Regions from separate parts of the Blautia sp. HCP3S3_G3 genome, predicted to be linked through region 2. Evidence: a T-box and tRNA genes for the amino acid it is inferred to sense, from the RefSeq annotation. Region 2 holds a T-box; the other holds one or more tRNA genes.

Region 1 (16,611 bases), on a different contig from region 2:
CACGAATTCTCCCTTATCTACATGGAGATTTGCATGATTCACAGCCGGAAGGCCCTTGCCATAAGACTTGCTTACATCAACCAAATCTATCATAATATCCTCCTCATCGTCTATCGCACTTTTGTATCACAGGAACATGCGGATCACATTCCCGCTATAAGAAAAAATCCTGCCAGAAACTCCGGCAGCACTTTTGCTTCCATTCCGGCAGAATACCATTCATTTTTTCGTAACATTGTTGTAACATATTTCCTGTCGGATTGCAAGTATTTTTTGTAACTTCACATAAAGTTCATACACCATCATAACCATAAGCAAAAATTTGTCTGCCACCAGAACAGTGACAGACAAATCAAAAATCCAGAATTGTTTTTCTCAAATATCTTTATCCGCATAATGTCAAACTGTCCGCCTGCAACATACAGGGATTCCATACTTCATCCGCGAATCAATATTCCAGCGTTTCCATATACTTCATGTACCGTACGACCATCAGTGCGATCTTAAAGGTAATCGCATCCTCAAATACACGCAAATCCAGTCCTGTGCTCTTCTGCAGCTTATCCAGGCGATATACCAGCGTGTTTCTGTGGATATAAAGCTGTCTGGATGTTTCAGAAACATTCAGACTGTTCTCAAAGAATTTGTCAATGGTAACCAGTGTTTCCTCATCAAAATCATCCGGTGACTTATTTCCGAAAATCTCCTTGATAAACATTTTGCACAGCGGAATCGGGAGCTGATAAATCAGACGTCCGATTCCCAGAGAACTGTATGCAATCACGTCTTTCTCACCAAAGAAAATCTTACCCACATCCAGAGCCATTCTTGCTTCTTTATAGGAACGGGAAACTTCCTTCAGCTCACTCACAATCGTACCGTAGGCAATATGCGTTTCTCCATCCTTATTTAATCCCAGAGTATCCAGAATCGTATTGGCAAGCTTATCCATCTCCGGATAACCCTCATTGTCTTCCAGTTCCTTAACGATAATAACGCTTCTCTCATCAACTGCTGTAATAAAATCCTTGCTCTTGCCGCTGAAAAGGCTCTTCACATTCTCAATATAACTGTGATCCTTTTCCTGCTGCATTTCCAGGATCATAACCACGCGGCGTACATCCGCATCAATATGAAGTTTCTTCGCACGGTTATAAATATCCACAAGAAGCAGGTTATCAAGAAGCAGGTTCTTTATAAAACTGTCCTTGTCAAAACGTTCTTTATAAGCCACGATCAGATTCTGAATCTGAAATGCAGCCAGTTTTCCTACCATATAAGTATCTTCATCGTCTCCATGAGCCACAAGGATATATTCCAGCTGATAGTCATCACAAACCTTGAAATACTGAAATCCCTTCACCAACTGACTATCCGCCTGTGACTCTACAAATGCCTGCACGTCCCCCTGCTGAATTGAAAAATCTGAAAAGGTGGAGGCCAGTACCTTGCCCTCTGTATCCACAATGCAAAATTCTGTTCTGGATATTTCTTTTAACCCTTCCAGTGTATTCTGAAGTACCTGATTTGATATCATCTGCTTCCATCCCTTCTCACATATAGTGTGCGATCGTAACTGTTCATTCAGAAAAATCCAGAAAAATTTGAACAGATACCTGTGATTATCATATGTTTTTTCCACATTTCACTCGCGTCTAGGGTTATTTTAATACAAAATGCCCAAAAATGAAAGAGGAAACTTGAATTTTTTTACAAATATTTGTGTATTTTGTTACTGTGCACTTCCTTCACAGTATCTGCATTCTTTTATGTTCTTTCAATAAATCCCTCACCATGCACTTCCCTGGCATCCGAAACAATCACAAAAGCATGCGGATCGATCTCATCCACTTTTTCTTTCAGCTGTACAATTTCTCTCTTGCTGACCACACAAAACAGCATCAGCTTATCTTCTCCTGAATACATTCCCCTGGCGGATATACCGGTGACTCCTCTGTCCATATCGTTCATGATCATGTGTGAGATTTCATCCGGTCTGGAAGTGATGATATATGCCGCTTTTGAAAATTTCAGACCTTCAATGATACCATCTGAAATTTTTGTCACCAGAACAACTGCAATGATTGCATACAAAGCCCGCTGGACCCCGAATACATACATACCGATCACTACCACAATTCCATCAATAACCTGCATAATCTGCGCAATGGAATATTGCCGCAGATATTTCTGAATGATTGCTGCCATCATATCCGTACCTCCGGTCGTTCCCTGTCCCAGAAATACAAGACCGATTCCCGCACCCTGTATGACACCTCCATAAACAGAGGCAAGCAGCAGATCCTCTCCGGAAAGATTCCATGTAGGAAGAACCGCCAGCCATACGGTAAGAGCTGTATTGCCGAGGACCGCTTTCTGAACAAACCCGAAGCCTTTTAGTTTGATACCGATCAGAAACAGCGGAATATTCAGGACCACATTGGTTACCCACAGAGGAATCCCGCCTTTTACGACTCCTTCCGTCCATTCCTTGACAACAATCGCCATACCGGAAAACCCTCCGGTTACAAGTCCTGCCGGATCAAAACAGGAATTAATGGCAAGTGCCATCAGCCCTGTTCCGATCATAATCAGCAGTGCTTCCACATACCATGGTTTCTTTCTGGTCAGCTTCATATCTCCTTCTCACCTCATCTTATCTTATATTACCGTTCACAGTATCACCGTTCACAGCCGCACGCTCCCCGTGAACAGCTATGATATGATTTCTTTTCTTACATCACAGCACCACGCTGAAGTATCTCATAACCCAAAAGAACGGGACGCCGCCGAAGCTGCTCCCGTTCTTATTGTTGCCGTTATCTACCTGGCATATTAAGAAATTTTACAAAATGATAACTCTCCATTATCTGGAAATATTTCACGATCCTCGGATATAACGGTTCAGCCTTCTCACCGAATTCCTCATGAACCAGTGCAGCAATATCCGTCACCGTCCGTTCTCCATCCATAAGCGGCCAGATAAAAGAGCCGTTCACATCCAGATGCACCTTGGTAAACCTGGGCTTCCCAAATACTTTTTGAGCAATGGCATGAAAAAGCCCACGGTTTTCTACTTCAAGAATGACCCGGTCTTTATAATCTCTGTGCCAGTGAATTTCCTCACTGTGGACGGGGATCAGATCCAGATAATTGATCTGTGATTCCTTTTGTTTCCTTTTTTTATTCATCAGGCTTTTTTCTTCTTCCATAAAGAGAATTTCAGAAGACTTAAGATCATAACGATCATCAGAACAACACCGCCGATGTTGCCCAGATTCAGTTTATCTGCAAGGCTCAGATCCAGTCCGAAAACAGCTACCAGAACTGCCATCAGAATACCAACCAGACCTTCTCCGGCAATCATACCTGCACAATAGAGTGTACCATCGGTAGCCTGCGCTTCTTTTGTCTTCTCATCAACATTCTTTCTTCTGTCCATAAACATACGGACAACTCCACCGATCATAATCGTTGCATTCAGATAGATCGGAAGGTAAAGACCAATCGCAAACGGCATTACCGGAACTCTCAGAATCTCCAGTCCAATGGCAAGGAATACACCTGCAAATACCAGAGTCCACGGAAGTTCACCGCCCATGATTCCCTCAACGATCATCTTCATCAAACCAGCCTGCGGTGCAGGAATTTCTGCAGTACCATAGCCCCATGCCGCATCCAGAAGATAAAGAACACCGCCAATGGCAAATGCGGAAGCAATGACACCGATCAGCTCACCTGTCTGCTGTTTCTTCGGAGTTGCCCCCAGAAGGAAGCCTGTCTTTAAGTCCTGAGAAGTATCACCGGCAATCGCTGCAATGATACAGATGACAGAACCAATGGCAATCGCACCTGTCATACCTGTAATTCCTGTATCTCCGGAAGCCTTGATCACAAAGGTAGCAATCAGAAGTGTTGCAATGGACATACCGGATACCGGGTTGTTGGAGCTTCCTACCAGACCTACCATACGGGAAGAAACTGTTGCAAAAAAGAAACCGAATACAACAATGATCAGAGCACCCAGGAAGTTTACCGGAATTGCAGGAACGACCCAGATTATAAAAATCATCGCCAAAATTCCCAGAAGAATGATATTCATCGGAAGATCCTGTGCGGTTCTTGCTGTGCTTGTATTCTTTCCGCCTTTCATGCTCTTCATAGAATCACGGAAAGTCGTTACAATCAGCGGCATGGATTTGATCAGGGAAATAATACCGCCTGTTGCAATAGCACCTGCACCGATATATTTTACATAGGTGCTCCAGATTGCTGCCGCACCGCCTGCCTCATACAGCTGTGCAACCGTTGTTCCGGCAGCTGCCGGATACAGGGAAATCTCCGATCCAAACAGACAGATCAGCGGAATAATCACCATCCAGCCAAACAGAGAACCCACAAACATATAGGATGATATCTGCGGTCCTACAATATATCCCACACCAAGGAGTGCCGGATATACTTCCATACCGATTTCACCCTTAAATGACTTGAACGCAGCTGCTACATCCGCAGGAATGATCTTAATTCCATCCACAAGAAATTTAAAAACAGCTGCCAGTCCCATACCGGAAAATACGGTGGATGCATTTGCACCGCCTTCTTCTCCTGCAAGAAGTACGTCTGCACAGGCAGTTCCTTCCGGATAAAGAAGTGTTGCATGTTCTTTTACGATTAATGCGTTGCGAAGGGGTACCATAAAAAGGACACCCAGAATACCGCCGCAAAGAGCGATCAGTGTTATTTCCACCAGGCTTGGCTTATCACATAAGCCTTCCTCTGCCCAGAGGAACAGTGCAGGCATGGTAAAAATGGCACCTGCTGCCAGAGATTCACCGGCAGAACCGATGGTCTGCACCATATTACTCTCCAGAATGGAGTTTTTCTTCATGATCACGCGGATCACACCCATGGAAATAACTGCCGCCGGAATCGAGGCAGATACAGTCATACCAACGCGGAGCCCAAGATATGCATTGGCCGCTCCGAATACTACGGCAAGAATGATACCCATCACAATCGATGTCACGGTAATCTCAGGAGTGATCCTGTCTGCCGGAATATACGGTTTGAACTCTTTCTTATCGTTCATTGATTTCCTCTCCCTTTTGTCTATTGACTTTTCCTTCTGCTGCTCACACGCACACAGCATTCAGAAGCCTTCTGCTATTATATCGGAACTCTGTAGTAATTGCAAGCTAATGTTTATGGAATATTTATGCATCTCAGTGCATATTTTATCCATTTTTTGTATGTTTTAACATAAGAACTCCTGAACAGCAGACATTTTTGTTTCGATTATTTTTTTCATCCATCCAGTTCCAGCTGTCTGGTCAGATATCTTCCTACAATTTTTGAAAAATTTGCAATATCACGGATATATGCAAAATCTTTGCCAAAAATCTTTTTTTCCGTTTCCAGATCTTTTTCTTCTCCTGCAAACACTCCCAGCACACTCACGCCAAGATTTCGCAGACGGCGCACTTCCGTCGCAGTATCCGTCACTGCATATTTTCCCTGATACGGATGCGGATTACGGGCATTTGGCCGGTTTACGACCACATCGTAAGGACGGCCGTCGCTTAAAACAATCAGTATTTTTTTCTCTTCTTCCCTCTGCAGCAGACCGTATCCCACTGTTTTGATGGCAAGTCCATCCCGGTTATTGGACGACGTCACATAATTAAAAATATTCTCATTTGCCTCTCTCGTATCGTCATATTCACGGAAACGGTGAAGAATCGTATAATCCCAGAATGTGCAGAAGCTCATCACCCTGTGCGGAAGTCCCACATTGCTCAGTGCTTCGCTGATGATATAAGCCTGCAGTGCCACATCTCCCTGACGGCTCATCTGAGACCCGCTGGCATCGATCATCACATCCACCACAAAATCAGAGGCATCTCCCTTTAGTTCCCGCTTAAAAATACTGGCCTCTCTGCTGCGCCCGATACGCCATAAGCGTGACGGCACAATCGTCCCCCTGTCCGAGATTACCTCATACGTCTCGCTTCGCAGGACCAGTGATTTCCGCAAAAGCTCTGTCAGAGCAGAGATATTGCGTTTTACAATTCTGTGTTTTTCATGATAGACCCAGATGTTTTTGTTCCGCAGTCTTTTTGCATACTCATACTGATAGTTCCTCCGGACCGGATCTTTCAGAATTCCTTCTGTAAAATACAGACTGCAGTCACTGTGGATGTCACGGCACATGAGATAATTCATCCGCTTTTCTTCCGCAGGAGACAGATAGGTTTTTCCATAATTAAGTTCCACATAGGTGTGTGCCTTCTCAAGCGCTTCCGGAGGAAGAACTGTGACTTTGTGCCTGGTTCTGCGTTTTTCTTCCATTTCCTCAGTTACCGCAGAATTCTCCAGACTGGTCATCCGGTTGGAAAGCTGTTCCACATAGCTTTCCAGTACATCCTCATACATTTCCTCGGAAAGATAATCTTCCCATCCATATTCCGTCAGTTCTTCCAGTGTGACCGACAGAACCTGCTCCAGACTTCCATGCTGTTTCTCAAAATCAGGATCCACTGCCGTATTGTATACCCTGTCGATCACCCGGATCAGATCCATGGTACTTTCTGCATTTCTCGCCTCATATACCATGTCACGGTAAGCATTCAGCCGATTTTCCACAGGGAAATTCCCGCCGCTTAGCCGGTCACGCAGTACAGCAACTTTAAGTCTTCCGACCATATCTGAAGCCGACGGCATTCTTTCAAATTCCTGATCCAGAATATCTTCAAACGTTTTCCTCTGAATTTCCCGCACGCCCGGGCGCTCCAGACAAAGCTTCTCACCAATGGCTTCTTCGATACAGAGCTGGGCAACTGCTGTGAGTTCTGTTTCCGATGCCTCCAGAAATACTTTCTTCACCAGATAAAGCCCAAGCTGATCTTTGTCATAAAATCGGGCGAGTGCCCCCTGCTTGATGCCGTCATAAAGCGCAATGGACTGCGAACGAAGAAACAGAGAAACGTCCGGTTTCATCTGAAGCTGATAGTCACCGCTTACCGTCCACAGAAGATTCCGTATCCTGTTCTCCAGCTCCAGACGGTAATCTTCAATCTCCATTTCTTCCTTATCACGCATAGACATCTTCCCTTGTCCAGTCAGAAGGAATTCTGGTACGTACCACATCCTCCACAATTTCCTTCTCAAATATATCAAAGGTCTTATTCACAACACCCATCTGTACAGCCTGCCATGGGGAAAGCCCGGTATGCACAATTTTCATGGCAGCCAGAAGGCCTCGAAGATCAAGAGCTTTTGTGGAAATTTCACTGTTTTTGGCCTTAAGCTGAAGATCCAGGAAAACACCAATGAACTGTTCGACTGCTTTTGCTTTTGCGTGAGGGAACATTTTGGAAAAGATAAACTGCAGCGTCTCCTCTGTCTGTGCCGGCATATCAATCACAAGAAATCTCGAAACCAGTGCTTCATTCAGTTCTTTGGTTCCCGCATATCCGTAATTCATGGTTCCGATAAATCTTGCCGCCGGATGCAGGTCAATTTTATCATATCCCGGCACATCAATTGAACGGCGGTAATCCAGAGTTGCATGCAGTACAGACACCGCATCATTTTTTGCCATATTGATCTCATCCAGAATACCGAATCCGCCGTACTCCGCACACCGGTAAATTGTTCCCTTGCGCAGCTGTACCTCGTTATTCACAAATGTATCCGTTCCGATCAGGTCACCGCTGTTAGTATTTACATGAAACGAAACATTATAGGATGGTCTGTGAAAAATATAGGCCAGATTCTCTGCCAGTATGTTTTTTCCTGTTGCCTTCGGTCCGGTCAGAAGCAGATTCTCACCCTGCATAAGCCCTGCAATTGCCATCTCCAGGATTTCTTTTCCATAAAACGGCATCGACGGTTTGACGATTCTGTCTGCTGCTTCCGCAGGCACTTCATATTTCTTCCGGAATTCTTCCACCTGCCTGATCAGTGCCGGTGAAACTCCCTGTTCCTCCAGAAACTGTAATTCTTTCATATATCCTCGGTTCCTTTCCTTTTATGATGATTTTATGATAATAAAAGAACAGGTGACTGTACCGCCATCACCTGTTCCAGTAAAACTTCTATTTTAATTATCGCAGATGTACCCTGAAACATGTGATTCCAGATTTTGACTTTCAGATTTTGACTTTCAGATTCTGTCTTTCAGAATAAAATACCGGCGATCAGACTTCAAAAATCAAATCTCCATAGGACGGCATCGGCCACATTTCCTTATCGACCAGCATCTCCAGTTCATCCACCGGTTCTCTCAAAGCCTCCATAGCCTTCACAACCTTTTCCCTGCAGAAGACTGCTCGTTCTCTTCCTTCCGGAACCTCCGGCACCTGAGCAACCAGTTTTTTCAGCTTACTCATAGCGCTGTTCGTATTCTTCAGAAGAACAGAAGTCTTTTTCAGAAGATCCGTCTGTACACTGACATCAATCGGTCCGACCGCTTTTACGGAATTAATGGAATCGGCCAGAACAGTGGTATATTTGATTACCGCCGGAATGATCTGCTTGGTAGCAATGTCGATCATCGTCTTTGCTTCAATATTGATTGCTTTTGCGTAGATCTCATACTGAATCTCTGCACGGGATTCCAGTTCCGCTCTGGTAAACACACCAAAGGATTCAAACAGGTTTACCGCCTTGTCTGTAGTAAGCGCAGGAATCGCATCCACCATGGACGGCAGAATCGGAAGTCCGCGGCGTTTTGCTTCTTTTTCCCATTCCGGTGCATAACCATTGCCGTTAAAGACAATTCTCTGATGTTCCGTTGCATATTCTTTAATCAGATCATGAACTGCCATATCAAAATCCGGTGCAGCTTCCAGGCGGTCACAGGCTTCTTTGAATGCTTCTGCTGTGATGGTATTGAGCACAACATTGCAGGCAGAAATCGAATCTCTAGAACCCACCATACGGAATTCAAATTTATTTCCGGTAAATGCAAATGGAGAAGTACGGTTGCGGTCTGTCGCATCCTTCATAAAATCAGGAAGCGTTTTTACTCCGGTATCCAGCTTGCTTCCCTTCTTGCTGTGGGTCGCTGTTCCTGTACTGATCAGCTGTTCCAGAACGTCCCCCAGCTGTTCTCCAAGAAATACCGAAATAACTGCCGGCGGTGCTTCATTGCCGCCCAGACGCTGGTCATTTCCCACATCTGCGGCAGATTCACGAAGAAGATCTGCATGAGTATCCACGGCCTTAAGGATACAGGTCAGAACCAGCAGGAACTGGATGTTATCGTGAGGAGTCTTACCAGGCTCCAGCAGATTGATTCCGTCATCCGTTGTAAGCGACCAGTTATTATGCTTACCGGAACCATTCACACCTGCAAACGGTTTTTCGTGAAGAAGGCAGCGCATCCCATGACGGCTTGCCACTTTTTTTAGAATACGCATCATGATCTGGTTGTGATCTGCCGCAATATTCACCGGTGCATAAATCGGAGCCAGCTCATGCTGTGCGGGAGCTACTTCATTGTGCTGTGTTTTGGCAGCCACACCAAGCCTCCAGCATTCCTCATTGACTTCTTTCATATAGGCAGAAACTCTCTGACGGATTGTTCCAAGATAATGGTCATCCATCTCCTGTCCCTTCGGAGGCATTGCTCCGAAAAGTGTTCTTCCGGTATAGATCAGGTCTTTGCGCTGAAGCCATTTTTCTTTATCGATCAGAAAATATTCCTGTTCTGCACCAACAGACGGTGTTACTTTTTTGGATGTATGATTACCAAAAAGCCGGAGCAGACGAAGAGCCTGTACATTCACTGCTTCCATGGAACGGAGCAGCGGTGTCTTCTGGTCCAGAGCCTCTCCTGTATAGGAACAGAACGCAGTAGGAATACAGAGTGTTCCGCCTGCCGCATCATGACGCACAAACGCCGGTGAAGTACAATCCCAGGTTGTATATCCGCGGGCCTCGAAGGTAGCACGCAGACCTCCTGACGGGAATGAAGAAGCATCCGGTTCTCCCTTGATCAGTTCCTTGCCGGAAAAGCTCATCAGTACCTTGCCGTTTTCCATAGGAGCTGTGATAAATGCATCATGCTTCTCTGCCGTAACTCCTGTAAGCGGCTGGAACCAGTGGCTGTAATGCGTAGCGCCTTTCTCAATCGCCCATTCTTTCATTTCATGAGCAACCACATCTGCCACTTCCATGGAAAGCTCTTTGCCCTCTTCAATGGTCTTTTTCAATTCTTTGTAGACTTTCTTGGGGAGGCGTGCCTGCATGACTGAATCATTAAAGACATCGCAGCCGAAAGTTTCCACTACATTGATATAATCTCCCATTCTCGTACTCCTTTTTCCCTGATTTTTTATAGAAACCTGTCAGATACAGCCGGGGATCCTTACGATTTACCAGAGCGTGTTTGATCAATGCGCTGGTTCACGGCTGCCGGACAGTTATTCTTTTGTACTCTTAAGATAAAGATTTAATGCTTCATGCCGGTTTTCAATTTCAATTGCCTGATGATTTCCGCCGAATTCTCCATCCAGAGTCCATGGCACTTTCTCATCAGCCTCAAATGAAATCTTCTTTGTTTTGAAAGAATAAATAAGTTCTGAATCATCCTCTTCCTTGAGAAGTGCGGTAAGAATCTCCTGCAGTTCCAGCGGATTCCTTGGTCTGGTGATCAGCGTTACCTCAAACATACCGTCATTCATATCCACGTTCTTGCCTGTCAGATTCTTAAATCCTCCTACAGAACGGGAATTGGTCACCATACCGAAAATAAAATCATTCTCTGCCATATTGCCCGGAAGTTCCTCCGCCATGACTTTCATATGATAGGATTTGATTTCAAACAGGCGTTTCATTCCTTCCAGAAGATATGCCACATGACCCAGAATGTTTTTCAGATCCTGATCTGTTTCGTAGGAAACATCCGTAAACAGACCGAATGCAGCAATATAAGTAAAGGTTTGTTTCCCGAATCTGCCGATATCACAGTGATAAAGTTCTTCCTCCATGATCATAGACGCAATTTCTGTCATATCCTTCGGCATAAACAGACTGTTGGCAAAATCATTGGTGCTTCCGGCAGGAATATACCCCACTGGAACCGAGCTGTTCATCTCCATGATTCCGGTTACCACTTCATCAAGTGTTCCGTCACCGCCGCTGCACACGATCAGATCTACCTGTTCCGCATACTCCTTGGCCTTCTCATAAGCATCTTTGGGCTTCTGAGTGGCATAGATGATTACTTCATAATTACTCTTATTAAACACATCCACAACATCCAGAAGATGTGCTTTTATCTTTCCTTTTCCTGCTTTGGGATTAAAAACAAAAAACATTTTCTTATCCAAAGACCAGGCCTCCTTTCAGGCAAACTCATGTTACTGTTCACTCCGCTCACAGAAGCAAACAGATTTCTGTCCAACAGAAATGGAGTCTTTCTGCTGTTTTTCTTTATCCTTATTACTATAAAAAAAACGCTCAAAAAAGTCAATGGATTGAAGAACTTTATATTTTTTTAATATCCTGCCGCCGGAGCTGTCACAGAATCATTCATATTCCCGGAAAAAGAAAAAATTCGTAAGGCAAATGCTTTACGAATTTTTAGTAGCGAGAGGGGGATTCGAACCCTCGACACCACGGGTATGAACCGTGTGCTCTAGCCAACTGAGCTATCTCGCCATATTGTTTTATAGTATGGGGCCTATAGGGCTCGAACCTATGACCCTCTGCTTGTAAGGCAGATGCTCTCCCAGCTGAGCTAAGACCCCATATAGTGATTGTACGAACTTCCTGTTCGTAAGTAGCGAGAGGGGGATTCGAACCCTCGACACCACGGGTATGAACCGTGTGCTCTAGCCAACTGAGCTATCTCGCCATATCTTTTGTGGTATGGGGCCTATAGGGCTCGAACCTATGACCCTCTGCTTGTAAGGCAGATGCTCTCCCAGCTGAGCTAAGACCCCATATTGCTTTTTGAAAAAAGAATTTTCAGATTTTCTGTTCCTCTCTTCAACTCGCTTTGCTATTATACTATTATTAAACCTGGATTGTCAACATATTTTTTTATTTTTTTGAAAAAAATGACACAATTGTTTTCTGTTCCTTCCAGTTACCGCGATACAGGTAAAATCATGCCATACAATTAAGCAGAATGATTTCATAACTATTGCGGAGCGGAAGATTTTCATCATCCCGCCCCGCTGATTACAGTCCAAAAGAATCTTAACAGAAAGAGTTCTCTGTTTTTATCAGATAACAGCTTCCCGCCTGTGTCTTATTTAAAATATTCCACACCGGATTCAAAAATCTTAATATCCTGCTGTCCATAAATATTGACAGCAACACCATTGTCACGGCGCTCGCTGTGAGCCATCTTACCAAGAACTCTTCCGTCCGGGCTGGTGATACCCTCAATCGCCATATGGGAACCGTTAACATTCCACTCTTCGTTATTTACATCCAGTTCTCCGTCTGCAGTCACATACTGTGTCGCAATCTGTCCGTTTGCCCAGAGTTTTGCAATCCACTCAGCACTTGCTACAAAACGGCCCTCACCGTGGGAAGCCGGATTACAGTAAACACCGCCAAGCTCTGCGCCCTGCAGCCATGGAGACTTGTTGCTGACTACTTTTGTATAAACCATCTTGGAGATATGACGTCCGATGGTATTGTAGGTCAGTGTCGGGGAATCTGCTTTCTGTCCGCAGATTTCACCGTAAGGAACCAGTCCCAGCTTAATAAGAGCCTGGAAGCCGTTACAGATACCGAGAGCAAGACCGTCACGTTCATTGAGAAGCTTCATAACCGCCTCTTTAATCTTTGCATTCTGGAATGCAGTTGCAAAGAATTTCGCAGATCCATCCGGTTCATCACCTGCGGAAAATCCGCCAGGGAACATGATAATCTGAGCCTGATTGATAGCACGTTCAAAAATCTCAACAGAATCATGAATATCTTCTGCGGTCAGATTCTTGAATACCTTTACCTCTACCTCTGCACCGGCGCGCTCAAATGCACGGGTACTGTCATACTCACAGTTGGTTCCCGGGAATACCGGAATAAATACGCGAGGTCTGGCTACTTTATGTTTGCATACATATACGCTGTCTGCTTTGTAAACATCTTTGCCCATCACAGCCTGACCGTTCTCACCGTCTTTGCCTGCAATGAATGCAGCTGTCGGGCCGTCTGATGCACCATCTGCAAAAGCAGTTCCGCCATTTTCACCGGATTCGGTCTTAAATACGCGCTCCAGCGTACCTTTCCATGCATTTTCCGCTTCTCCGAGAGTAATCTCAGTATTTCCGTAGGAGAATCTGCCGTTGTCCGTTACTTCACCGATCAGAGTATAAGTAATGGAAAGTTCACCCACTTTTCCGTCCGGAATTTCCAGAACCAGATCACCGAAGCCCGGTGCAAAGAAGTCTCTTGGATCAAGATTATGCTCAATCTTCACACCCATGCCATTACCGAATGCCATTTTTGCAACAGCTGCTGCAATACCGTGGCGGTCCAGAGCATATGCGGAAAGCACCTTGCCTGCCTGCATATCATTATGAAGTTTTTCATACTGATCCATAATTCCCGCATAATCCGGAAGATCGTACTGATCCTTCGGTGCTCGCAGCCATACAAGCTTGCTTCCTGCTTTTTTGAATTCCGGAGTAATTACATCCTGAAGTTTGGCAACATCAACTGCAAAGGATACCAGCGTCGGAGGAACATCAATGTCATTAAAGGTACCGGACATACTGTCCTTTCCTCCGATAGACGGAAGGCCAAATCCCAGCTGAGCCGCATATGCACCCAGAAGTGCTGCAAAAGGCTGGCTCCAGCGTTTCGGATCTTCTGTCATACGACGGAAGTATTCCTGGAATGTGAATCGGATCTTTTTATAATCTCCGCCTGCTGCCACAATTCTCGCAACAGACTCTGTTACTGCATAAGCTGCACCATGGAACGGACTCCAGGAAGACAGATACGGATCAAAGCCATAGCTCATCATGGTTACTGTATTTGTCTTGCCGCCCTGCACCGGAACCTTGGCAACCATTGCCTGTGTTTCTGTCATCTGGTATTTTCCGCCGTGAGGCATCAGTACACTAGCTGCTCCGATGGAGCCGTCAAACATTTCCACAAGACCTTTCTGTGAGCAGACGTTCAGATCTGCAAGTGTCTCCAGCCATTTTGCTTTGACATCCGCAACATCTGGGCGTTCTTCAAACAGGTTTCCTTCTTTATTCGGAATTTCCACTTCCACGGTAGTTTCCTGATGTGCACCATTGGTATCCAGGAATGCACGGGAAATGTTTACGATTTCTTTGCCTCTCCAAACAAGGACAAGACGCGGGCTTTCTGTTACTACTGCAACCGGAATGGCTTCCAGGTTTTCTTCGTTGGCATAGCCAAGGAAGGTATCCACATCTTTCGGATCCACAACAACCGCCATACGTTCCTGCGATTCCGAAATAGCGATTTCCGTACCATCCAGTCCGGCATATTTCTTCGGAACTTTGTCAAGGTCTACGCGAAGTCCTGCTGCCAGCTCACCGATCGCAACAGAGACACCGCCTGCACCAAAGTCGTTGCATTTCTTAATAATATGGCTGACTTCTTCTCTGCGGAACATACGCTGGATCTTACGTTCGGTAGGCGCATTACCTTTCTGAACTTCTGCACCGCATACTTCAATGGATGCTTCTGTATGAACTTTGGATGAACCGGTAGCACCGCCGATACCGTCACGGCCGGTACGGCCGCCAAGGAGGATGATGATATCTCCCGGATCGGAATTCTCACGGATTACCGCACGTCTTGGTGCTGCACCGAGAACTGCACCGATCTCCATACGTTTCGCAACATAATTCGGATGATAAATTTCTTTTACATAGCCTGTGGCAAGACCAATCTGGTTTCCATAAGAACTGTAGCCGTGAGCTGCTCCTCTTACCAGTTTTTTCTGCGGAAGTTTGCCTTTCAGCGTTTCTTTTACAGAAACCGTCGGATCTGCAGCACCGGTTACACGCATTGCCTGATATACGTAAGTACGTCCGGAAAGCGGATCACGAATCGCACCGCCAAGGCAGGTTGCAGCACCACCGAATGGTTCAATTTCTGTCGGGTGGTTATGTGTTTCATTTTTGAAATTGATCAGCCATTCTTCTTCTTTGCCGTCCACATCTACCGGAACCACAATACTGCAGGCATTGATTTCATCAGATTCTTCCTGATCGGCCAGTTTGCCTTCTGCTTTCAGTTTCTTCATAGCCATCAGTGCCAGATCCATCAGGCAGACAAATTTATCATCTCTGTCTTTGTACAGAACTGTACGGTCATCCAGATACTGCTGATAAGTGTGAACGATCGGCTCTCTGTAATCCCCTTCGCCAAATTTCACATCAGTCAGTTCTGTAGAGAAGGTGGTATGACGGCAGTGATCTGACCAGTAGGTATCCAGAACACGGATTTCTGTCATGGACGGATCACGCTTTTCTTCTCCCTTAAAGTAATTCTGAATATGAAGGAAATCTTTAAAAGTCATAGCAAGATTCAGAGAATCATAAAGCTCTTTTAATTCATTTTCAGGCATATCCTGGAATCCGTCAAAAATTTTTACATCTTCCGGCTCCGGGAATACGGTAACAAGAGTTTCCGGTTTTTCAAGGCCGGTCTCACGGGAATCTACAGGGTTGATGCAGTGATGTTTGATTGCTTCAAACTCTTCATCTGAAATCTCTCCTGTAATAATATAGGTAGTTGCAGAACGGATGATCGGCTGAGCATTTTCATCCAGGAACTGTACGCACTGTACAGCGGAATCTGCTCTCTGGTCAAACTGTCCTGGAAGATATTCTACAGAGAAAACACGGGAACCTTCTGCAGCCTCAAATTTTTCCAGATACAGGTCATCTACCGGCGGCTCAGCAAATACGGTTTTGCATGCTTTTTCAAATACATCATCGGAAATATTTTCTACATCATAACGAATCAGCACTCTTACACCGGTTACTGTTTTGATCCCGAGGTAGCTGCTGACTTCATGCTTCAGTTCTTTTGCTTGAACGGCATATGCTGGTTTCTTTTCTACATAGACGCGTCTTACGTTACTCATCAGAAACTCCTTTCCATTTGTGAATAAATCCATGTTTCAATCATTATCCGGTACATCGTCCACTACATTCGCAGCAGCAAAAACTATACGGATACTGATCGTGTAAATTACGGTATTGCACTTTATTCGGATTTATCATATCATAAGATATATCATTAGTAAAATTAATATGTCTTATATTTTTCATTAGTTTATCTAATAAAAAGTAGAAATGGGGTACCTTTATGGATATCAATCTGGAACTATACAAAGTTTTTTATTACGTAGCCTCCACTCTCAGTTTTTCGGAAGCTTCCCGGCAGCTTTTTATCTCTCAGTCTGCTGTAAGCCAGTCTGTAAAAGCGCTGGAAAAAAAACTGAATCAGCCGCTCTTTGTCCGCAGTACCAAAAAAGTGGTTCTCACCCCTGCCGGAGAAACCCTTCTTCAGCATGTAAAACCGGCTATGCAGATGCTGTCAGAAGGAGAAACTCTTCTTTCCTCCGGAACGGAACTGATGGGGCAGCTCCGT
Region 2 (16,611 bases):
TGGAACCGCATATGTGGAAAATTTCACCTGGAAAGAAGTGTCAAAATTATCCACAGCCTTCAGCAAACCAATACTTCCTATCTGGAACAGATCCTCCATTTCTGCTCCCCGTCCCGCAAATCGTCTGGCCACACTGTAGATCAGACCAATATTTTCCTCAAAAAGTATATCTCTTGCCTCTTTATCCCCCTGGTGCGCACGCCCGATCAGGGCAAGAGTATCCCCCATCCTTACCTCCTGATGATTTTTTTCATGTGCACAGTGGTTCCCATCCCAACCCGGGATTCTACAGAAACTTCATCCATAAATGCTTCCATAAAAGTAAACCCCATCCCGGAACGGTCTTTTTCCGGCTTTGTGGTAAACATGGGCTCCATCGCTTTCTCCACATCAGGAATGCCAACGCCTTCATCTCTGACATCCACAAACAGTTCCCTTCCCTGCAGTCTGCAGCATAATTCAATCTTATGTACCTCTCCCTCATACCCGTGAATGATACAATTGGTCACAGCTTCGGATACTGCTGTTTTCAGATCTGCCACTTCTTCCAGTGTCGGATTCAACTGCGTACAAAAAGCTGCCACCGCGACTCTTGCCAGGCCCTCATTCACAGGCCTGCTGTCAAAAATAATCGTCATTTCATTGGTATTTTCCATAATATACTCCCTTCCTATTCTCCAATTTTTTCACAGTCCGCTTCCTGCTTCTGAATCTCTATATACCGGTGTACGCCGGACAGATGCAGCATTTTATTGATATGACCGTTCACATGAATGGCACGGATACATCCTCCCCGCATTCCCAGCGCACGATATCGTCCCATGATCAGCCCAATTCCGGAGCTGTCCATAAAGCCGGTCTTCTCAAAATCAAAAATCATCGTTTTGATATAAGTCTGATTCATAATTCTGTCAGATTCCCTCCTGATACAGTCAGATGCCGGATGATCCAGTTCTTTCGGTAATCTTACAGTCAGACATGCGTCCTCTGTTTCAAATAATGGATTCATAACAATTCTCCCCTCTTGTTCCTGTTATTTTATTTTCCTTCATTACTTTTTTGCTATTTTCTCCATAATTTTCCATATTATGCAGAGCTTTCAGAAGTTTTTCAAATTTGTACCAGCCTTCCGTGACTCCCAAAAAGTCACAAAAAAGGAGATGTACACATCATGCACATCCCCTTCCACGAGGTTCCTCATTTGTTATCCCTCATATCCATCGTCTTCATAGTATCCGTCATCATAACCATCGTCATAACTGTCATCATAACCGTCATCATAGCCATCATAATAACCTTCATCATAGCTGTCATCATAACTATCATCATAGCCGTCATCATAACTATCGTCATAGCTATCATCATAGCTTCCATCACCAGAGTCCTCTTCCTCCGCATCTCCGGAATCTTCGCTTTTGATTCCCGTCACACCGGTATCGCTGCAGACAGCATTATACATAGACCACATGTCATCGGTAAGATAATCTTCATAAACATTCTGGATCTTCAGTGCCGCACTGTCATAATCCTCCTGAAGAAGATACGCATATGCAGACAAAAGAGCTTCATAAGTACTGCTCTTTTTCTTTTCTTCTTCCATCTGCGTGAGCACAGCTTCTGCCGTACTGTCAGATTCTTCCGCCTTACCCTGAGCTCTCGTAAGTTCTGCGCCCTGACTCACTACCGATTCACTGTATTTTACAATCTGGCGGTTAGCCTCCCGGTAAATATTCTGACGGATCGCAGGCACTGCAAGCAGCCAGAAAGCAGCAGCTCCGGCAGCCAGACCTGCCATCAGAGTAAAAAACAGAGGAACTCTGGAGCCGTCTTTCTCTGCTGAAGTCCGGACCGCATAGTCACTGCTCCATACCTCCACATCTTTTTCTTCTGTACGAGACCGGAAAAGACCTTTTTTGGGCTGTTCAAATCTTGTGGTCACCCCGGTGCGTTCATCTACTTCCCGCAAAAAACGCAGAGTTGTCGTATTCGTCTTATCGATACGAATCGCTTTCTTCAATGTTCTGCGGGCTTTATTCCACTCCTCATCATGAATCTGGATCAATGCAAGGAGATGATATCCCTTGATCAGCTTGGAGTTCTGGGAAAGTATTTTTTTCAGCTGGACAGACGCCATATCTTCATGCCCTTCCCTGCACAGATAAAGCGCATGGTTATATTTCCTGATCGTCTCGTTGATTGCTTCCAGCTTATTCGGATTTGCCTGCAGCTTGCCGATATATTCCGAAGCAAGATTTCTGGTCGGCTGCAGATTTTTGCTAATGACCCATTCACTGAGTGCAGCCACTACCTCACCGGTTTCAAAATACACAAGCCCCAGAAGGTTTCTTGCCTGAATGTTCATCTTATTATATGCCAGGCTCTGCTTCAGACAGGTGATTGCCCCTGAAAGATCACGGATACTGGCTTTTTCCAGCCCCTGATTGTAATAACACTTGGACAGGTAATCCACCTTTTTCTGGATCAGCACATTGCATCCGCAGTGAGGACAATAGTCCAGATCCGTATCCATCAGGTACGCGCCGCAATTCATACAATTCATTCGTATGTCTCCTTATCTTGTACGTTTGTTGCTCTTGGCTTCCCTCAGTACTTCCTGAAGCACATCCAGAATATCTGTCAGTTCCCGGTCATAAATTGCCCCTTCCGCATCTGTCACATCCAGACACGGTTCAAACTTCTTCAGTTCCTCTTCGTAATCAATCATCATTACCTCCCGTTTCTCTCACGGACAAAACTTTTGATCTCACCCACCAGATAAAGAGAACCAACGCAGAACAGAAGTCCGTCCTCTCCTTTTACTGTATGTGCATATTCAAAAGCTTCCGGAATTTCCTCGAATGCCTGTACTTCTTCATATCCTTCCTTCCGGAAAATATCCTGAAGCACACCGGCCGGAACCATCCGGTATCCTCCTACCTGTGTAACCACAACATTCCGGAATTTAATTTTTTCACAGATCGTATGGATCATTTCTGTATAATCCTTATCATCTACTGCAGAAAACAGCAGTGTCAAAGGATATTCCTCCTGAAAATGAGCCGCTGTCTCCACGAATTTCGCCACGCCGTCCTCGTTGTGCGCACCATCTACAATCACACCGGGAAGAATCGTTTCCATACGTCCCTGCCAGCGTGTACCCATCATTCCTCTTTTTATGGTATCCACAGAAGCCGGAATCACATCTTTCAGGACTTCCATGGTTTTTAATGCCAGAGAACCATTCATCACCTGATACTTTGCCACAAACGGAATCTGGAACACCGTTTTTCCGTAATGAGCATTATCAAGGGAAAATTCAATACCGGTCTTTGTGATCCGGTGAATCACGGCATCTTCCCGTTTCACCTCATAAGCCGGACTTCCCAGTTCCTGTGCGTGCTTCCGGATCACTTCCGCTGCCTTCGGATCATTGCCATCGTAGATCACCGGTACTCCAGGCACAATGATGCCGGCTTTTTCTGCTGCAATTTCCTCAATGGTATTTCCCAGATACTGCATGTGATCGAAGCTGATGGAGGCAACGACGCAGGCCACCGGATTTTCCACAGCCGTTGTCGCATCCAGTCTGCCTCCAAGCCCTGTCTCAAGAGTCACATAATCCACACCTGCGTCAGCAAAAATAACCATCCCCATCAGAAACAGCATCTCAAAATAAGTAGGATGATAATTTCCCTCTGCAACCAGTTCATCTGCCAGTTTCTTTACTTTCAGAAACGCGCTGAGAAACGTATCGTTATCAATATTCACCTCATTGATCTGAAATCTTTCATTGATCTCCACAAGATGAGGAGAAGTAAACAGTCCGCAGGAATATCCTGCTTCCCGCAGTATGGAAGTCAGAAACGCACAGGTACTTCCCTTTCCATTCGTTCCGGCTACATGGATGACACGGAATTTTTCCTGTGGATTTCCAAGTCTTTTTAAACATTCTTTTGTATGCTCCAGTTTATTCTTGGTCGTAAACTTTGGAGTTTCTTCAATATAAGCAACTGCTTCTTCGTAATTCATAAAAAATTCACCACTTTATCTAATGTATTCGAATGGCTGTATCTATACGGCAGGAAAACCGGCCGTACAAAAAAACCATTACGATATCATTATATATAAGTGGTGAAAGATGTCCAGTACCAATCGTAAGTTTTTATCTGACAAAGTATTTCAAAACTTACTCATTCGCCGGCAATTTCCATTTATTTTCCTGATAAAGCGCATAGCAGGAACGGTCATAGCTCTTGCTGAGAGCCTTTCTTGTCGAACTGTTGCTCCTCATTACGACAGAAATACGGTCAAAATCATTCAGTTCCATGCCTGTGATCATCAGTTTATTTTCATTGATATAAACGGTATCATACCATTCCTTATTGATCTGCACCTCGCAGGAAGGAGTGAAATTCGTTCCCCGGATATAGTATGTATGATCTGTCTCGGAAACCAGCTCCATAGAATCCAGGGTAATATCATAAAGCCCGAGCCTCATAGAAGTACGGGCAAACGGATTTTCCCCGTCATATGCATATTTCTCCCCATAGAGAATATCGTACTGAAGAGTCTCCAGATCCACCTGATAGTTTTTGGTATTTCTGCGGGCCTGATGATAGCGGAAAATTGTACCTTCATGGATGCCGATACGATCCATGACCTCAGCAGCCATCTGATAAGCAGCCAGATTATCGTCAATCTTCTTCAGACCGAAATTATCCCAGATCACATACTGAGTCTGGAACAGATACTTGTTATCCACATCTTCCACCGTCAGTCCCATGGTAGGAAGATGATCTCCATACATGACAAGCACCACATCCTCCGGATATTCCGAAAGGGTCTCTGTCAGTTCTTTAACGAAATTATCCATTTCATGAATCTGGTTCACATAATATTCCCACTGATAATTTCTTTCTTCTGTAGGTGATCCGGAAACGGTTATCTCCGGATCTTCCAGCAGCGGCTCCTCCGGATATGCCCCATGTCCCTGCACAGAAATCGTATAAATATAATCCGGTTCCTTCGTGGATTCCAGACATTTCATAATCTCATTTGTAAGCACACTGTCCTTCACCCATCCCAGAGGATTTTTCTGGTCTTCCTCAGGCATATATTCTTCCGATATAAATGTATCAAATCCCAGATTCGGAAAAATGGTTTTCCGGCCATAAAAATTTGCCTCATTATTATGGATCGCATGCGTGGAATATCCTAAATTCTTCAAAACATACGGCGCACTCTCGCAGGTCGTTTCTTTCAGAATACTTTTATAAGGATATTCTCCCGGTCCGAAATAATGCATGCTCATTCCGGTGATGGATTCAAACTCTGTATTTGCAGTTCCGGCTCCTACAGACGGAACCTTGTAAAATCCCGAAGAATACTCTTTCATCAGACTGCGGAAATACGGAATCGGATCTTCTGATATTTTCAAATAATTCACCAGGGTCGGATCAAAGAAGGATTCCAGCTGAAGGAAAATAATATTCGGATAATCTCCTTCCTTCGTTTCCGGCAGATTCTTTTCTGTCTTTTCGATCCGTGCAATCTCTTCATCTGAATAATCTCTCGGGCAGCTGATTCCCGTATTAAAGATCGTTGTAACAAGACAGTATGGATATCCGTAATCCTCATATGCAAACGCGATATTTCCGAAATAATTCGACAGTACCCTTTTTTCCAGCGCAAGCTGAGTGATTCCGGCAAATAAAAGGACACCTGCCAGCACCAGCGGAATATTATAGCGATATTTCAGCTTTCCACGGTATTTCGGACCTTTAACAAAGAAAACCAGCAGCAGGATTACCAGAATACCTGCCAGAATACAAACCGCCACAACACCGGCAAAAGGCAGATATTTATTGGCAATCTTCATGGCATCTGTGATCAGATGCAGATCCGGTCCGGTAAACGGAGTAACTCTGGTGGTCAGAAGAACACCGTTGATAATTCCCAGTATCAGCCAGAAAAGTGCAACCACCACTCTCCAGAAACATCTTCTTCGAAACAGGTATACCAGCAGAGAGGTGGTAAAGATCAATGCCGTATTATACGCAAAAACCAGCGGTCTCTGTGTCATATACTCCCATGCTTCCAGGAAGGAATGGCGGCTGATCGCTTCGATAAGGAAGTAACCCGCCGCGCTTCCCAGAGCATGGAGCAGAAGTGAAATTTTGTTGAAAACGTTATGCCACTTCATCCATACGCTCCTTTTTTGAGTTAATCTGTTCAGATTCTTTTCCTGTATAAGGATCACATGTAAATCACAGTGATCACTTCTGTATCATTTCTCCCTATTTCATCTGTTCAAGCTGTAAAACCACTTTTTCCATCATTTCTTTATATTTCTGCAGCTTTTCTTTTTCTGCATTTACCTTGGCCTGCGGAGCTTTGTTTACAAAGTTCGGATTGCCCAGCATACCCTCACAGCGGGAGATTTCTTTGGTGAGGCGTTCTTTTTCTTTTGTAAGGCGTTCCAGTTCTTTTTCTCTGTCAACCAGATCTTCCAGCGGCAGATAAACAACCGCATTGGAAACAACGATGGAAACTGCATCTTCTCCGATTCCCTCTTTTGTTTCCTGAACATGGATTTCTTTTGCATATGCCAGATTTACAAAAGAACGGCTGCTTTCTCTGTACATATCACAGATGGAAGAATCCCTGCCTACGATATAAACACTGGTCCTGCGGTTCTGAGGTACGTTCATGCCGGTTCTGGTGTTACGGATTCCTCTGACTACTTCCTTGAAGCTTTCTATCGCAGTTTCCGCATCCTTGAAATTCCAGGATTCCTGATATTCCGGCCAGCTGGAAATCATGATGGATTCTTCTTCCGGAAGAAGTGTGCAGTAGATTTCCTCTGTAATAAACGGCATATACGGATGGAGAAGCTTCAGTCCTTCTGTCAGTGCTGTACGCAGTGTCCAGAGTGCCTCATTGGCAGCCTTCGGATCCTCTTCTGCTTTCCACAGACGTACCTTGGCAAGCTCGATATACCAGTCACAAAGCTCATCCCAGAGGAAATCATATACTTTCTGTACAGCGATACCAAGCTCGTATTTTTCCATATTCTCAGTTACTTCACGGATCACGGTATTCAGATGGGACAGGATCCATTTGTCTTCTGCGCAGAGCGCCTGCAGATCTTCCGGCTCTGTAACAGTCTTGCCTTCCAGATTCATCTGAATGAAACGGGAAGCATTCCAGATCTTATTGGCAAAATTACGGCTGGATTCTACACGCTCCCAGTAGAAACGCATATCATTTCCCGGCGCATTTCCGGTAATAAGGGTCAGACGAAGGGCATCTGCGCCATACTTGTCAATCACTTCCAGAGGATCGATGCCGTTGCCGAGAGATTTACTCATCTTACGTCCCTGGCTGTCGCGAACCAGTCCATGGATCAGAACATGATGGAACGGAGACTTTCCTGTCTGTTCCAGTGCGGAAAATACCATACGGATTACCCAGAAGAAAATAATATCATAACCGGTTACCAGTACATCTGTCGGATAGAAGTATTCCATTTCTTCTGTCTTATCCGGCCATCCAAGTGTGGAGAACGGCCAGAGTGCGGAACTGAACCAGGTATCCAGAGTATCTTCATCCTGATGAAGATGTGTGCATCCGCATTTCGGACATTTCTCCGGCATTTCACGGGCTACCACAACTTCCCCGCATTCGTCACAGTAATAAGCAGGGATACGGTGACCCCACCAGAGCTGACGGGAAATACACCAGTCACGGATGTTTTCCAGCCAGTGCAGATAAGTCTTGCCAAAGCTCGGCGGAACAAATTCCAGTTCCCCATTATTCAGTACTTCCATTGCGGCTTTGGCCATTTCGTCCATCTTTACAAACCACTGCGGCTTGATCATCGGCTCAACGGTTGTACCGCAGCGGTCATGTGTTCCAACGCTGTGGCTGTGAGGAACTACTTTTACCAGAAGTCCCTGTGCGTCCAGATCCGCTACCATAGCCTTACGCGCTTCATAACGGTCCATACCTGCATATTTGCCGCCAAGAGAATTGATTGTGGCATCATCATTCATGATATTGATTTCCGGAAGATTGTGGCGTCTGCCGACTTCGAAATCGTTCGGGTCATGAGCAGGTGTGATCTTTACACAGCCGGTTCCGAATTCTTTGTCTACATATTCATCTGCGATCACCGGAATCTCTCTGTCTGTCAGAGGCAGCTTCAGCATCTTTCCTACCAAATCTTTGTAACGTTCATCATCCGGGTTTACCGCTACTGCTGTATCTCCGAGAAGTGTCTCCGGACGTGTCGTTGCAATTTCTACAAACCGTCCTTCCTCTCCGACGATCGGATAATTGATATGCCAGAAATAGCCATCCTGATCTTCATGTTCTACTTCCGCATCGGAAATGGAAGTCTGGCATACCGGACACCAGTTGATGATTCTGGATCCTTTATAAATATATCCTTTTTCATACAATTTGATAAATACTTCCTGTACCGCCTTGGAACAGCCTTCGTCCATGGTGAAACGTTCTCTTTCCCAGTCTGCGGAAGCTCCCAGTTTTTTCAGCTGGTTGATGATTTTTCCGCCGTATTCTTCTTTCCATGCCCAGGCATGCTTCAGGAATTCTTCACGGCCGATCTCGTTTTTATCAATTCCTTCTTTTTTCAGCTTCTCGATAACTTTAACCTCAGTCGCAATAGCGGCATGGTCTGTTCCCGGCTGCCAGAGAGCTTCATACCCCTGCATTCTCTTGAAACGGATCAGGATATCCTGCATGGTCTCATCCAGCGCATGTCCCATATGAAGCTGGCCGGTAACGTTTGGCGGCGGCATTACAATTGTAAATGGTTTTTTATCAGGATTTACTTTTGCATGGAAATATCCGTTGTCCATCCATTTCTGATAAAGACGTTCTTCAATCCCTTTGGGATCATAGGTTTTTGCAAGTTCTTTGCTCATACTTTCCTCCTGTATCATATGATAGTATCGCTGCGCTCCCGCCCGGAGGGCTTTTTTGTATCACAGGAAAATGCAAAGCTCTTTCCTGTGATATAAAAAAGCCCCTCACACGCACGTGTGAAGGGCGATCTATACCGCGGTACCACCTTCATTATGCAGATCCTGCCTGCATCTCTCATTCCCCTTTAACGCAGGAATACGTGAAAACCTACTCTTCTGCAGCTGTCCGGTTCATACACAGACCGCATCTTTTTCAGTCTTCCGGCTCCAAAGCTACCTTCAGCAACCTCTTCCTCAGAATGTCTTCCAGCCGATGGACACTCCTCTCTGTCAGGGACAATCGCCTACTCCTCTTTTTCCCAGCCTTTTCTGCGTTCTACTATAATTGGATTTTTCACGATTGTCAAGCCGGAATCCCGGTTTTTCACATTTATTCCACACTTTTCAGAGATTCTACCATATCAATTTTCTTCAGTTTGAAGTGCATGACCACATTAACCACAATGGAAAATACACAGGTAAGTGCCGCACAGTAAAGGAAGCTGACAGGACGGATTTCACGGGTAAACATGGTGCTGTCCACTTCTACTGTAACAATGATAAAACGATGCAGCAGTATTCCAAAGCCTGAGCCAAAAATAATTCCCAGAATCGTCAGCAGAATATTTTCTCTCAATACATACTGGGAAACTTCTCCGTCAAAAAATCCCAATACCTTCAGCGTTGCCAGTTCGCGCTTACGCTCTGTAATGTTAATGTTATTCAGGTTATAGAGAACCACAAATGCCAGCATTCCTGCAGAAACGATCAGGACCACAATAACCAGCCCGAGAGTTCCCAGCATTCGTTCCACCTGCTCCGCGATCGTCGTCGTATAGCTGATACTGAGTGCCGCCGGGTATTTCAGAATTTCATGTCCGATCAGTTCCACCTCTCCCCGGTACTCCGGTTTCATCGTAAACTCCAGATCAAAGAACTCCGGTTTCTTTCCAAACGTTTCTTCATAAACATTTGGCGTCATGTATACATAATGTCCCAGATAATTCTCCGTGATTGCGGCAATTTTCACCTGATATTTCTGTCCGTTCTCCTCCAGAGTCAGATAATCTCCTTCCTTCAGGTCCAGAAGTGTTGATGTTTTTTCACAGATAATTGCACCTTCATCGTTAAGATCATACAGCTCTCCGCTGGTTCTGCTCCTCAGCGTCACATCCTCGTGGAAATTCTCCACATCTTCCGGTACATAAACATAGGTACTGAGACTATAATCATCCGTCGTTATTTTCATCGTTTTAAACAGGATTCCGGTATAGTGTTCTATTTTTTCATGATTCTCAAGATAAGCCCGGAGTTCCTCCCGCTCTTCATCCGAAGCATCCTCATCATCGATGATCGTACCGTCATAGTGCTGCAGTTCCTGATACTGCTTCACCGCAATATTACTGATCGAATCCCGGACACCAAATCCTACCAGCGTCAGTCCCATGCTGCCTGCAATTCCAAAAATTGTCATAAACAGACGTTTTTTATACCGAAACAGATTTCTCAGGCAGGATTTCCATGTGAAGTTCAGATGTTTCCACAAAAACGGAATCCGCTCCACCAGAACACGTTTTCCTTCTTTTGGTGCTTCCGGACGCATCAGAGACGCCGGTGTCTCTGCCAGGGCTCTTGAACAGGAACTGAGTGTCGCACCTACTGTACAGATCACTGCGGCTGCAGAGGCAATCAGTGCATATTTCCATTCATACCCGATCATCAACTTGCTATCCATATTATGGTACATAATAGCATATGCCTTTATGATGATGTACGGGATTATTTTTTCTCCCAAAAGAACTCCAAAAATACTTCCGCCCACAGTGGCAAGAAATGCATAATTGACATACTTGGAAGCAATGTCATATTTGCCGTATCCCAGAGCCTTCAGCGTACCGATCTGCGTCCGCTGTTCCTCCACCATTCTGGTCATGGTTGTCAGACTGATGAGCGCTGCCACCAGGAAAAAGATCACAGGAAAAACGGTGCCAAGATTGCGAATACGGTCTGCATTTCCTCCGTAATCCGAATATTCCGGGAGATCATGACGGTCTGTCACATACCATTGCGGTACTTCCAGATCTGCAATTTCTTTTTCTGCATCCGCGATTTCTTTTTCACCATCCGCGATTTCTTCCTCTGCCTCTTTTTTGCCGTTCTCGTATTCCTTCCATCCGTCTTCCAGCTCTTTTTCCGCGTCTTCGATCTCTTTTGCGGCATCTTCCAGTTTTTTCTCATTCTCTATGATTTCTTTTTCGCCATCCAGGATTTTCTGCTGATTTTCTGCAATTTCTTTTTCGCCGTCTGTCAGCTTCTGCTCATTCGCGGCAATTTCCCGTTCTGCATCTGCCAGTTTCTGCTCATTTGCGTCAATTTCTGCCTGTGCAGAAGAAAGTCTGGATTCTCCGGCATTGATCTGATCCTGAGCGCTGGCAAGAGTGGCGTAGTTACTTTGCAGTTCTGCCTTACCTGCTTCCAGCTCCTTTTCTTTGGAGGCAATTGTTTTTTCTGATTCCGCCAGTGTGGCTTCCTGTTTTTTCAGTTCTGACCATCCATCATTGATTGCCTGCTGACCGGAAGCTATGTCTGCTTCTCCCTGAGACAGTTCTGCTTTTTTTGCTTCCAGCTGAGACAGACCTGCTTCTACAGCTGCCAGACCTTCTTCCAGCTGTGCTCTCTGAGCAGCCAGCTGCTGGCGTGTCGATTCCAGCTGTTCTGTCAAAGCTGCAGCCTGTGCAGATGCCGAATCCAGCGCACTTCTGGCAGCACTTAAATTCTGCGAAGCAGCATCCAGATCCTCCTGTGTAAGATTTCCCGCTTCTACTTCCGCACTGACACGATCATATTCTGCCTGTGCTCCGTCCACTGCTGCCTGTGCCTGAGAAACGCCTGCCTGCGCGGCATCTGCTGCTGCCTGAAGATCAGAAAGCTGCCCTTCTGCCGCTGCAACCGTTTCCAGTCCCGTCTGACACTGCTGCTTCTGCTCACTCAGCTGCGCTGCTGTCTGTTCTATTTCTGCTTTGCCTGCAGTAATCTGTGCACTGGCGCTGTCCAGTTCCTTCTGCTTTTCATTCAGAGCTGTCTTCGCTTCGGAAACTGCTGTTTTGCCGTCTTCCAGCTGCTTTCTGGCAGCGGCAAGTTGCTGTTCTCCCTCTTTCAGCTCTGCTTCTCCGTTATGGTACTGCTGCCACGCAGATGCAAGCTTCGTCCTTTGCGGAGAAAGCTCTGCCCATCCGTCTGCCACCTGCGCTTTGGCATCCGCAAGCTGGTTTCTGCCATCACGAAGTTCCTGTCTGGCATTCGCAATCTGCGCTTTGCCATCTTCCAACTCTTTCTCTGCATCCGCGATCTGCTCTTTGCCGTCTTCCAGCTCTTTTTTGGCATCTTCCAGTTCTTTCTTACCGTCTTCGTATTCTTTTTTGCCGTCCTCCAGCTCCTTTTCGCCGTCTTTCAGTTCCTTCTCTGCATCTGCAAGCTCTTTTTCCGCTTCTTTTTTGCCGTCTTCCAGTTCTTCTCTGGCATCACGAAGTTCCTGCTCTGCATCCGCCACAACCGTGTCATAACGGATCTGACACTGCTGTTCCTCAATGCCTTCCACACGCTCTGCGATCTTATCGATCAGATGATCATAGGCATCTGTGTAGCTGATCTGCTCCTCCGCTCCATGTACACGCAGATAAATCTGCGTGTAGATTTCCTGATCAAAGTCCTCCGGCAGGATATAGACAAATCCATTCACTTCACCGGAACCAAGTGTGGTATTTCCTCTGTTAAATGCTATGTAAAGAGGGCTGCTGCCAAGACCGGCAACCGTATATGTCTTCGTCTTGAGAAACTCGCTGTCCTCATCCTCTTCAAGCGTGATCACATCCCCCACCTGATAATCCCATTTGGAGGCAAATACACTGTCCAGCATACACTCCCCGGATGTTTCCGGAAGGCGCCCCTCTGATACACTGATCACGTTGACTCTGTCATCCATAGTTTCCACATGAACGACTTTCTGATTATTGCCGCTTCCGCAGTAGGCATCCGTCGAATAGCCTCCAACAGCCTCTTCCACACCGTCAATGGATTCCAGTGCTTCCACATCCTCGTCTGTAAGACCCATGGTTCCCACAACCTTGATATCCATCAGTCTGGCACTGTCAAAATATGCATCCCCCGAAAAACGCATGTCCGGGGAAGTAGCCTGTATCCCCGAAAAAAAGGCAACCCCCAGTGCCACAATGAGAAAGATCGAAACGAATCTGGCTTTATTTTTGCGGATTTCCATCCAGAAATCTTTATGCAATGCTCTTTTCATTCTCATCACCTACCACTCAATTTCTTCTACCGGTGTAGGATGTTCATTCTGTGTCATGGCAGATACCCTGCCGTTTTTGATGCGGATGACCCGGTCTGCCATGGGAGTCAGTGCTGAGTTATGTGTAATGACGATTACCGTCATGCCTTTTTCCCTGCACATATCCTGAAGAAGTTTCAGGATTGCCTTACCCGTCTGATAATCCAGGGCTCCTGTCGGTTCATCGCACAAAAGCAGCTTTGGATTTTTGGCAAGGGCACGGGCTATGGAAACTCTCTGCTGTTCACCTCCGGATAACTGTGCCGGAAAATTCTTCAGTCTGTCTTTCAGTCCTACTTCTTCCAGAACGGTTCTGGCATCCAGAGGATTTCTGCAGATCTGAAGAGCCAGTTCCACATTCTCAAGAGCGGTCAGATTCGGTACAAGATTATAGAACTGAAATACAAAGCCGATATCTTCCCGGCGGTATCCGGTAAGCTGCCGGTTATTATATTTCGCAATATCCCTGCCATCTACCCAGACGCTTCCGGATGTGGCCGTATCCATTCCTCCCAGGATATTCAGTACGGTGGTCTTTCCTGCACCGCTGGGGCCGACAATCACGACAAATTCTCCTTTGGCTATTTCAAAGCTGATTTCATCCACAGCAACGATTTTTACTTCCTTGGAACCATAAATCTTCGAAACTTTTTCCAGTTTTACATAACCTTCGTTTTGTTCTTCCATGTTGTTTTCTCCTGTCCGGTACTGTAATACCTTTTTTCATTATAGCACAAAAAAGCATTGCCTGGAAATCCCCGGCAATGCCTTTTCACTCAATTTTCACTTTTTCGTTTCCGTGTCATCAGTCCGCCGATCCGTCCGGTTTCCTTGGCTGAAAGACTTTTCCAGCCGCTTTCCAGTACTTTGTCCAGGAGACCGAGTTCACGAGCAATCTCATATTTCAGTTCTTCTTCATGGGAAAGCTCTCCATTGCGGAATGCTTCCACTTCTTTGTCCCTGTTCAAGATATCCACACTCCTTTTCGATGATCCCATCTTCCGTCTGCAGGAAGCTTTTCTGTCTCTTCTGGAGTATGCACAGGTTTGCACCGTTTTATACATCAATGGTTCCTTACTTCGGAATCACGATCGCCGCGATAATATATGCCCAGATTCCTGCGCCGCCAACACAGGTAAAAATAATCCATGCCAGGCGTACCAGAGTCGGATCAATATTGAAATATTCTGCAATTCCTCCGCATACACCGCAGATCATACAATTTACTGATGATTTGTAAAGTCGTTTGTCACTCATATCTGATTCCTCTCTTTCTTTGATGATTTATAATTTATGACTTATGATTCATGAAACTCCACTGCAATTTCCCCAATGCCGCATTCCAGATCCATTTCTCCGGCTGCTCCCGGATTGGTGATCCTTTTTTCGCTGCCCAGACCACCGCAGCTGTCGCCATGAATGGAGATTTCTCCAATGCCGCATTCCAGATAATAATTATAATCGGTTTCCTTACCGGAAATTCCCAGTGTCAGAGAACCCATACCGCACTCTCCATCAATTTTTACTGCTTTCAAAGAAGATGCCTCGAAGTTTCCGGCTCCTACTTCCACATCCAGTTCTGACAGCTCCACAGATTCCTCACTGAAAAACTCTCCTGCTCCGATTTCTACTTCCATTTTTTCAGAATAAAGCGCACTGTTGACATATGCACTTCCTGCATCGACGCTGATTTTTACTTCTGAAAAATGTTTGCCTGCCGGATAATAGACCGTTACCCGGCGGCTGCTTTTCCGTCTGGAACTTCTGATCTCCAGCTTGGAAGCAGACGAAGTTATTTTTACATTTTCTTCTTTGTCATTTTCAATCTCAATTTTTATTTTATCCCCGGAATACTCCTGAAGGACCAGTTCGTCTGAACGGAGACTGATTTCGATGTAATCCGCAGCATCCACAGTACAGAACCGTGTGTTTTCTTTGATGGTTTCTCCTGTTGCTGCTGACTGCTGTTCTTCCTGAGAGCTTCCATGACGATTTCCAACCGTGATATTCTTCATGATCTGCAGACCGTTTTGAAGCTCATCCGTCATTCCCATATCTTCCATGCAGGCTCCCATAGCGGCTCCGGCTGCCGAAAAGCCGATTCCCAAGGCAAGAAAAACACCGGCGATGATCATCATCACTTTTATAAACTTCTTCATGCACCTTCACCTCTCCTTCTGAATTTCGCCAGAATTCTCTGGCAAAAATCCGTAATCTTTCTCAAAAGTACGGGAAGCATTTTCCCTGCCAGCCATATGACTGCCACTCCTGCAAGAATTCCAAGAGCCATCAGCAGGCATCCTGCTCCAATCATCAGGATTCCCGCTGCCGGATTTTCAAAGCAGGCAGCGATTCCTGCCAAAACAGTTCCGACAGCTCCGATCACAAGTCCCAGTGCTGCTGCACCAAGAGCAAAGACCAGCAAAAACGGAAGCAGTAAAATGGTCACAGCCACTCCGAGAATTCCTCCAAATATCCCAGGAATAAACGGTGCTACAAAGACAAGCACAATCAGAAGAAGGATGGCTCCCGTATGATTCTTTTTCTTTTCATAATGATATCCTCTCTCCGCTCTCTCAAAGCCTTCTCTTGCCTTCTCTCCGGCTTTATTCAACGCCTGATCCATCTGTTCTCCGGCACGGCTGAATGTCTGCTCAAATCTGGCTCTGTCCCTGCCGAACCGACGTTCTTCCTGTCCGGCTCTGCGGGAATCTCTCTGAACATTTCTCCCCTGACTCCCATGTACATTTTCTTCAGAAAATCCATCTCCATTCCTCTCCGGGGACTGATTTTCTCCGGCAGCTCCGGTTCTGGTTATCTGTGTGTATTTGTCAGGCATCTGACCTGCCTCTCTGGTTCTGGCATCTTCATATCCCAGTTCTGTATATTCTGCAAAAGAATCATTGCTCTCTTTCAGATCTGCTTTGATAATGGCTGCTACCTTACCCGGACTTCCCAGCTCGCGGATCACTTCGCTTTCTTTCTCTGCTCCCGCATCGTCAAAATAGCTCTCATAATAGTCAAGCGCTTCCTCACGTTCCGCGTCAGAAATGTCCGAAAGCAGCCTTGCCAGCTGTTCCATAAACTGCGCTCTGTTCATACTCTATATTCCTCCCTCAAACATCCTAGTAATCTTCGATGAATAGTTTTTCCATTCTATCTTATATAAATTTAGCTGTGCATTTCCTTTTTCTGTAAGTTTATAATAGCGCCGGTTCCTTCCTGCATACGCCTGATCATAGACTTCCAGACAGTCATCTTTCTGAAGACGCCGCAGCA

Evidence for each region. The T-box of region 2 lies ahead of ACTNEW_RS13420 (valine--tRNA ligase). A T-box ahead of a tRNA ligase gene usually reads a tRNA of that ligase, here a tRNA-Val.
Region 1: it has a tRNA-Val gene. The T-box ahead of ACTNEW_RS13420 (valine--tRNA ligase) is inferred to sense a tRNA for this amino acid. The anticodon was not compared.

The regions. Positions count from the first base shown of each region.
Region 1 is NZ_JBQHXR010000005.1:55,003-71,613, reverse strand. Features, by position in the region: gene ftsE (cell division ATP-binding protein FtsE) at 1-93, opposite strand, end outside; gene ACTNEW_RS07265 (PucR family transcriptional regulator) at 449-1,537, opposite strand; gene ACTNEW_RS07260 (YitT family protein) at 1,768-2,637, opposite strand; gene ACTNEW_RS07255 (PqqD family protein) at 2,820-3,191, opposite strand; gene ACTNEW_RS07250 (OPT family oligopeptide transporter) at 3,191-5,092, opposite strand; gene ACTNEW_RS07245 (cobaltochelatase CobT-related protein) at 5,308-7,101, opposite strand; gene ACTNEW_RS07240 (AAA family ATPase) at 7,094-8,011, opposite strand; gene ACTNEW_RS07235 (glutamine synthetase III family protein) at 8,202-10,316, opposite strand; gene ACTNEW_RS07230 (diacylglycerol/lipid kinase family protein) at 10,431-11,339, opposite strand; tRNA gene ACTNEW_RS07225 (tRNA-Met) at 11,597-11,670, opposite strand; tRNA gene ACTNEW_RS07220 (tRNA-Val) at 11,687-11,759, opposite strand; tRNA gene ACTNEW_RS07215 (tRNA-Met) at 11,793-11,866, opposite strand; tRNA gene ACTNEW_RS07210 (tRNA-Val) at 11,882-11,954, opposite strand; gene ACTNEW_RS07205 (phosphoribosylformylglycinamidine synthase) at 12,266-16,102, opposite strand; gene ACTNEW_RS07200 (LysR family transcriptional regulator) at 16,327-16,611, shown strand, end outside.
Region 2 is NZ_JBQHXR010000021.1:26,941-43,551, reverse strand. Features, by position in the region: gene ACTNEW_RS13455 (SigF/SigG family RNA polymerase sporulation sigma factor) at 1-228, opposite strand, end outside; gene spoIIAB (anti-sigma F factor) at 231-656, opposite strand; gene ACTNEW_RS13445 (anti-sigma factor antagonist) at 671-1,009, opposite strand; gene ACTNEW_RS13440 (tetratricopeptide repeat protein) at 1,205-2,560, opposite strand; gene ACTNEW_RS13435 (hypothetical protein) at 2,573-2,725, opposite strand; gene ACTNEW_RS13430 (bifunctional folylpolyglutamate synthase/dihydrofolate synthase) at 2,728-4,029, opposite strand; gene ACTNEW_RS13425 (LTA synthase family protein) at 4,187-6,202, opposite strand; gene ACTNEW_RS13420 (valine--tRNA ligase) at 6,297-8,948, opposite strand; T-box leader at 9,066-9,318, opposite strand; gene ACTNEW_RS13415 (FtsX-like permease family protein) at 9,379-13,293, opposite strand; gene ACTNEW_RS13410 (ABC transporter ATP-binding protein) at 13,303-14,019, opposite strand; gene ACTNEW_RS13405 (small, acid-soluble spore protein, alpha/beta type) at 14,109-14,300, opposite strand; gene ACTNEW_RS13400 (PspC domain-containing protein) at 14,407-14,589, opposite strand; gene ACTNEW_RS13395 (GIN domain-containing protein) at 14,631-15,491, opposite strand; gene ACTNEW_RS13390 (DUF1700 domain-containing protein) at 15,488-16,432, opposite strand; gene ACTNEW_RS13385 (PadR family transcriptional regulator) at 16,436-16,611, opposite strand, start outside.